2 regions of the Clostridium saccharobutylicum DSM 13864 genome follow, and region 2 is predicted to be linked to the other one. Evidence: riboswitches for the same ligand, from Rfam matches in the RefSeq annotation. Region 2 holds a riboswitch; the other holds the start of a gene.
The links. A riboswitch is a leader RNA that binds a small molecule or an ion and turns the genes downstream of it on or off. The one in region 2 is predicted to bind cyclic di-GMP.

Region 1 (4,222 bases), 2.3 Mb from region 2:
TTATCTCAGAAGCTTCCATTGCACCTTCTTCAGCTTTTTTAGCTATGGACTTAACAGCTCTTTCTATTTCATTAGCCGTTGAATTCATTTCCTGTGCAGATGCTGCTGTTTCTTCCATACCCGCAGATAATTCTTCTGTTGTAGCAGCCACCTCTTCTATGTTTCCATTTAAATTATTTATATCTTCTGAAACATTAATTACTACTGTTTCTATGGAATTAGATTCATCTTTTACCTTTCCAATCAACTGCTTTAAAGAATTTTGCATCAATTGTATCGTATTTGCAATTTCACCAATCTCATCTTTTCTATTTATAAATTGTTCCGATTCATTAGTTGTGAAATCACCTTCAGCTACTTTTTTCAAATGATTTACACCTAATATAAGAGGATATGATATAGACTTTGAAATAATAAATGTAAGAATTGTCCCAATACCTATTGCAATCAAAAAGATTATTAAAAATACCACTTTAGAAGTATCAAAATTTTTAGTATTCTGAATACTTAATTGCTCTGCCAAATTAGTATTATATATAGCAATTTCCTTTAACGCATCTTGAAATTGTTTTTCATTGCTATCAACAGTTTTAAGTTCATCCATTGCAGCTTTTTGATCACCTTGAACTGCTAATTTAATAGCAGAATCTCTTACGCTTGTATACTTTTCAAGGTTACTTTCAATAACCGGAATCCTATCTGTTTCATATTGATCATTAGCAACTTGCTTATATTTTTTCCAGTTTTCAGAAAAATTTTTTTGTCTTGTTTCAATATCCTTTACTGTCTCACTTTGTTTATTTTTATCTTCTGTATGCAATAATATATAATATAAATCTGCTTCTATAGCTCTAGCTTGATTTCTATTGTCATTTAACCATTGAACACTCAATAAATTATCTTTGTATAATGCTGTAATATCTTTATTCGACTTTGAAATATAATAATATCCAACCCCACTCATTATGCTTGTAAGAAACAACGATATAGCTGAGAATAATATTAATTTTGATTTTACTTTTAAGTTGTTCACATAATCACCCCTCGACATAATTATACACTATATTCTTACATTCTCAATATGTACCAACAAAAAACATCTTATACGTCATCATATTTTCAATTACTATTAAGTAATTTAAAAACTTTCATAAAATTACTTAAATTGTCAAAAACAACACTTTACTAATTAATAGTTTTTCATAATTATAAATAATGCAAATTTTTTATTATAAAATCAAATAAAAATGACCTCTGCTTATTAACAGAGGCCAATCCCATAAATTTGAATAAATTCAACTACATAAATTAACGCTGAATACTTCCCTATTATTATTTTTTTCTTTAATATTTCTTATTAATATAAAATACCCTTTTTATATTATAATTCTCATTCTAGCCACTTAAGTGTGACTTATTACTCTCAATTAATAAATTACCCTTACCTTGTATTACATTCTAAGTTATTCTAAACACCCTTATTTAACCATAGCTGAAAGATTAAACATTTCACTAACATTATAATCAACAATTCCATACCTAGAACTCCAAGTGGATATCATATCATCTTGCATTGTACAAGTGCATATAATATTACTCAACAACGAACTTTTGTTATTATCTACTTCATCATATAATTCTGGATTAAAAATAACTGCATTATTATAATCTGTTTGTGATTTTGTCATGATTGAATTTACTTCATCCATACTAACATTGCCAAGCAACGAATCTACATTTGAAGTTCCTTCATCATTATTTTTCGCTACGGATACGTTTACCAAAGATGCTTTCGAAACCAAAGTAAACATCGATGACATCATAAATGATATCTTCCTTAAAAAACTTTTTTTCATATGACCCTACCTTTCATCGTGAAAAAGGGAAATAGGTCAATAAAAATGGACCAAAAAAATATTAATCACAGTTCCATTCCTATGATCTCCCGTGGTAACCGGCTGCCATCCACATAAGAAATATTTAAGAATAGTAAGCACATCAACTAGTCTATTTTTTCATATTTCTAAATAACTTTAGTGGTTCAGGCCCTTGGCTTTGCGTCTCACAGTTTCCCATGATTTGCCTTTTTCACTTTTTACTTTTTTTAATATTCAATTAAAAGCTTTATATTTTTTAGAACTTTTGTATCTTATAAAATATAAATCAATAATTTTCAATATCCAGGTAAAATTCTATCACATTGCTCTGAAATAAACAACATAAAAATCACGAAATTTTCAGGTATTATTAACCAAATGTAACTTTATTACATAGACGAACAACTTATAACTTAAAACTACTGTCGTAATTCACCACAATGAAACTTAATTTTCTTAAAGAATATTTTAATGAATAGTACTATATTTTCAGTTAGTCAACACATAGTTTTAAATTACAATTTGTTTATCCTATGGGTAAATTTAATCCAGTTCTCTTATAAAAATTAATAAATTTCAATCATAAACAGCTTTGTTTTTCTCAATATTTAGCATATATTGTGGTAGCCGCCGGCTTAACTTTACTCATATGTTTGTTATATGTAATTTTAGTTTTATTCTAATCAAAATAGATATCCGAAAATTCCATATCAGTTATATCAACACAACTACTTGCATTCTCAACTTGAGTTTGTATATCTTCAGCTTCATCTTCATCTAACCTTTTAACTGGGATTTCGATAATAAACTTACTACCTTTACCTAGCTCACTAGATACAGATATTTTTCCTCCATGAAGTTCAATAAAAGATTTCACAATAGACAGTCCTATTCCGCTTCCTTCATTTCTTCTTGTGAATGTATTGTCGATCTGATGGAACCTTTCAAAAATAATATCCATTTTTTCTTCTGGTATTCCTATTCCAGTATCATCTACAGAAATTATAACCTTAGAGTTTTCATTTAAAACTTTCACAAATATATAACCATTTTTCGGTGTAAATTTTATAGCATTTGAAAGAAGATTAAGTAATGATTTTTCAATTTTATCAGAATCTACAGCTATAATCCGCTCTTCTTCATCTGTATCAAACAATACTGTTATTTCTTTTAATTCAGCATATTTTATAACCGATGTTGTTATATTCTCTATTAAGTTAATAATATTTAAATTTTTAAGCTCTAATTTTTTCAATCTCGCATCAATTTTAGTTATATCAATAATATTATTTACTAATCTTAATAATCGATAACAATTCTGCTTAATCGTCTTTATATGATTAAATAAGTTTGCATTATTTTCAGCCGAATTATTTTTAATATTAGCTTCTATTAATTGTATTCCACTTAATATAACGGCAATTGGTGTTCTAAGCTCATGGCTTATATTTGCAATAAAATTAGTCTTGTCTAAATTTGCCTTATTAGCTTCTGCCTTTGCTCTAATAAGTTCCACTTCAGTTTTTCCGTACTTTTGTATTTCGTCCTTAATGATAGCATTAACTTCCTCTATGATAGTATTGGTTTTATCAATTTCATTTGTTTTGCTTATCATAATTGGTATATTTTTTATTTTATTATCAATGTTATTAGAACTTCCCTCTTCATTAGGTAAATTAGAAAGAAATTTCTTTTTTAAAAGACTTACTTCTTCAACTGCTTTCTTTGCCATTTTAAGCTCATTTTCAACTACTTTTCTTTCAGATATATTCATATGAATACCAGACATTTTAATCGGTTTATTACTTGTATTCCATTCAGTAACTCTTCCTGTTCCTAATATCCAAACCCACTCACCATTTTTATGTTTGATTCTAAATTCACATTCATATACATCTAATTCTTTAGCAAAACATCTCTTTAAGCATTCCTTTGACTTCGTAATATCATCAGGATGCATAATTTCAAAAAACATATCTATATTTTGAAGTTTTAATTCATCTAAAGTATAACCTACCATAGAAACCCATTCTTCATTAATTTTAATTTCTCCAGTTTCTATATTCCATTCCCAAAGCCCCAAACCTGCATTAGTAACTGTAAATCTTAACTTATTTTCACTATCTCGAAGTTTATCATTCATGTTTTCCTCTAAAGTATTATAAAGAATAGCATTTTCAAGAGAAATTGCTGCTTGAGTTGATAAAATATCAATGACCTTTACTCTATCAGGCTTAAAAGCTCCCTCAACTAAATTATTTTCAAGATATAATACTGCTTTTATTGTATTTTTTATCTTAACTGCTGTTGAAAAGAATGATTTTGGCTTTTTATTAATAATATAT
Region 2 (4,222 bases):
GTATCATTCATGTTCCAAGAAAAAGGAGAAATCATCATTGAAAAAGCTGACAAAGATGAAGAAGAATTAATGATGATGGCATTAGATGCTGGAGCAGAAGATTTTTCAGCAGATGAAGAAGAAGTATTTGTAGTAACTACAACACCAGAAGACTTCGGACAGGTGAGAGAAGCATTAGAAGCTGAAGGTATTGAATTCTTAGATGCAGCAGTTAAGAGAATTCCAGATACATACACTGAAATTAGCGAAGATGATGCTAAGAAGTTCCAAAAGATGTTAGATTTACTTGAAGATGATGATGATGTTCAAGAAGTTTACCACAACGCTGAATTCCCTGAAGGATGGGAAGAATAAAATCCTTAAAATATTGTAAAAGTTAGATTATGTTTTAACAACATATAAAGTGATTTTGAACCGCTTCTAACATGGATGTAGTGCAATTGGCATTACTCATGTTAGAAGTGGTTTTTTAACATTCAAAATAAAAAAATGTAGATTAGGTTTTTTTTCTTTATTTAAATATGTGTAAGTAAAAGGGAAATAAACTGTTGGAAAATTAATTACGTTGACATATTTAGGAAAAGAATGGTATTTTTATATAGAAGAATGCTAGATTATAAAAAATATTTTGATAGATTAAAAGGAGAAAAACTATGGCTCAAATAGATAGATTGCTAGATGATATAGACATAAATAAGGTATCTGACGTACATATTACATCGGGATTGATTCCGAAGGTGAGAATAGATGGAGTTTTGGTAAATGCAAGCGAAAATATAATACCGCATCAAATTGTCGAAGAATATATTAAGGAATTAATACCAGATAAATTTAATAAATTTTTGGATGATGGAGAGATAGATTTTAAATATAACAGACCAGGAGTTGCCAATTTCAGAGTTAATGTTTATAAATGCAAAGGCAGCTTTGCTATATGTTTGAGAGTTATTAAAGAATCTATACCAAGACTTAAAGATTTAACAGAAGCTACTGCTTTAAAAGCTTTTACTGAATTAAATGATGGGTTAGTTCTTGTTACTGGGCCAACAGGTTCTGGTAAAAGCACAACTCTTGCAGCTATGGTGAATGAAATAAATTCCACTCGGGAAAAACATATTATTACCTTAGAGGAACCTATAGAATATATTTATGAAAATAATAAATCAATGGTAAATCAAAGGGAAGTTGGACAGGATACTAAAAGCTATGCTATGGGTTTACGAGCAGCACTTAGGCAAGATCCAGATGTTATATTGGTAGGAGAAATGAGAGATCCTGAAACAATAGAAATAGCGTTGAGAGCAGCGCAAACAGGTCATTTGGTATTTTCAACTTTGCATAATATGGGAGCAGCTAATAGCATATATAGGATAATAAATTCTTTCGAATCTGGTCATCAAAATGAAGTTAAAATTCAGCTGTCATCTTTGCTAAAAGGTGTTGTTTCGCAAGTCTTGCTTCCAAATGCATCAGGATCAGGACGAACAGCTGCAATGGAGATAATGGTATGTACGCCAAGTATAAAGAATTTGATTAGAGAAGGTAATTATGAACAAATAAATAGTTTTATTCAAATGGGATCTAAGTTTGGAATGCAAACGATAGATATGGATTTAAAGAGATTAGTTAATAATAATATAATATCTCGTGATGAATATGAGAAATGGGTAAGAAATAACAAGATTAATTAATATAATATTAATAGTTTGTTATTATTTAAACATTTAAAGTATAATTTGTGCTAATTATAAATAAAATGCTAGACTGGTAAAAAAATAAGTGGTAACATAATATATGCAAGAATAATATTATTAAAAGTAATATTATGAGATGTATGTAAGATAATTTAGTTATAAGGAAACTGTGATCCATATATTGTAATTGGGCGCTTTATATATGGTGAGTTAGTAGTGCAACCGACCTTTATAGTTTATAAAGGTCGGCTTTTTTATTGTACAGAAAATTATAGAATTTTCTAGCATTGAAAGCCTGAGGTTGTAGCTTTAGGGCTAATGCTGTATAAAAATAGATAAGAAAATAACTCCGAAGGGAGCTTAATGTGGTCACTTTGTTATGCAGAAATAGTTAAAGCTATGTTAATTTAAAATATTATGAAGTTAAATGAAATAATTCTTGAAAAAATATACAAAAAAGAATATAATTAATAAATAATATGTTTAAATATGTAATTAATGAAAATAAAATGAATATAAACCAATATAAGGGGAGTGGGAATTTGGAATATGTCTTGATTTTAATTTTGGGACTAGTTATAGGTAGCTTTTTGAATGTGTGTATTTATAGAATACCAAGGGAAGAATCCATTGTATTTCCACCATCACATTGTGCAAAATGTAATCATAATTTAAGTCCATTAGATTTAGTACCTGTGATGAGTTATATCTTTCTTAGAGGAAAATGTAGATATTGCAAAGAAAAAATTTCTATGAGATATCCACTTATAGAATTATTTAATTGTGTACTATATTTAATCGTATACTTTCAATTTGGATTGACATTAGTTGCTTTAAAATATTGCATTTTAGTATCGATTTTGATTGTTATAGGATTTATAGATTATGATACTCAATTTGTATTTACGAGCACTACGATTTTTGGGGGAATTATAGCAATAATATTTATATTAATTCAGACGATTCTTTATAAAAATGAAAGTACTGATTTGATTTTAGGCGGAATAATAGGATTTGTAATTATATGGTTAATAGTAGTATTAACAAAAGGTATGGGGGAAGGTGATATTGAAATAGCTACTGTTTGTGGATTGTTTTTAGGTATGAAGGGTATTATGCTTGGATTATTTTTATCAATTGTATTAGGCGGAGCAATAGGAATAATTATTTTATGTTTAAAACTAAAGAAAGCTAAGGAAAAAATAGCATTTGGTCCATGCATAGCAATTGGAAGTTTAATAGCTATGATTTGGCAGAATGAAATATTAAACTTTTATTGGAATTTCTTTGTTTAGAAAGAGAAGGTGAGACGGGGAAGTGGCAACTGAAAAAAGAAGACTAGGAAATATTTTAGTCAATGCAGGTAAAATTACTGGATATCAATTGCAAGAAGCATTAAAGTCTCAAAAGGCCCTTGGAAAAAAACTTGGAGAAATATTATTAGATAGTAAGATAGTAACAGAAGATGACATAATTGAATCAATAGAACAACAAACGGGGATAAAGAAAGTTGACCTAAACACAATAAATTTTGATAGAAAGGCAATAACTTTAATACCTGAAAATTTATGTGATAAATATATATTAATCCCATTTGGCTTTGATAATAATAAAATTAAGGTAGCATTATCAGATCCTTTAAATATATTTGCAATAGATGATGTTGCAATATCTACAGGATTTGAAATAGAATCTTTTATAGCTAAAAAGAAGGATATATGTAAATTCATAGGTATATATTATAGTAGTCAACAGGTTAATAATGCTGTAATGCAACTTTCGAAAGAAAGCAATAAATTTAGTAAAAATTCCAAAGTATCTTTAACAGATATGAATGAAGTAAATAGTGCACCAGTTGTAAAAATGGTTGAGTCTATGTTTAAAAATTCCATAGAGATGAATGCGTCAGATATTCATATAGAGCCATTTGAAAATGAAGTTAGAATAAGATATAGAATTGATGGTAAATTAAAAATTATAAATACTCTTGGAATTGAAAGTTTAGGGACAATAGTTACAAGAATAAAAATACTTGCAGGACTTAACATTGCTGAAAAGAGGATACCACAAGACGGAAGAACAATGGTTACTATAGACAATATGGATGTAGATCTTAGAGTATCTGTGCTTCCAGTAGTTAATGGAGAAAAGATAGTTATAAGAATTTTAAATACTGGTGGATCCATATTAAAAAAAGAGCAACTAGGAATGGGAAAAGAAAATATTAAGAAATTAAATAGAATAATTTCAAACCCACATGGAATAATACTTGTTACCGGACCTACAGGAAGCGGAAAGTCAACAAGTTTATATTCAATATTAAGTGAGTTGAATTCTAGTAGTGTAAACATAATAACAGTAGAAGATCCTGTTGAATATACAATGAATGGTATAAATCAAGTAAGTGTAAATGAAAAAGCTGGATTGACTTTTGCTAGTGGATTAAGAAGCATATTAAGACAAGATCCGGATATAGTGATGATTGGAGAAATCAGGGATGAAGAAACAGCTGAAATAGCTACTAGAGC

Region 1: it holds a riboswitch for cyclic di-GMP, as region 2 does, so the genes downstream of both, CLSA_RS17990 (hypothetical protein) here and CLSA_RS05595 (prepilin peptidase) in region 2, are expected to answer to the same signal.

The regions. Positions count from the first base shown of each region.
Region 1 covers NC_022571.1:4,104,051-4,108,272, forward strand. The annotation lists gene CLSA_RS17985 (methyl-accepting chemotaxis protein) at 1-1,033, opposite strand, end outside; gene CLSA_RS17990 (hypothetical protein) at 1,479-1,856, opposite strand; cyclic di-GMP riboswitch class I at 1,947-2,094, opposite strand; gene CLSA_RS17995 (AAA family ATPase) at 2,557-4,222, opposite strand, start outside.
Region 2 covers NC_022571.1:1,275,778-1,279,999, forward strand. The annotation lists gene CLSA_RS05585 (YebC/PmpR family DNA-binding transcriptional regulator) at 1-354, shown strand, start outside; gene CLSA_RS05590 (type IV pilus twitching motility protein PilT) at 654-1,691, shown strand; cyclic di-GMP riboswitch class II at 1,849-1,931, shown strand; gene CLSA_RS05595 (prepilin peptidase) at 2,237-2,989, shown strand; gene CLSA_RS05600 (GspE/PulE family protein) at 3,012-4,222, shown strand, end outside.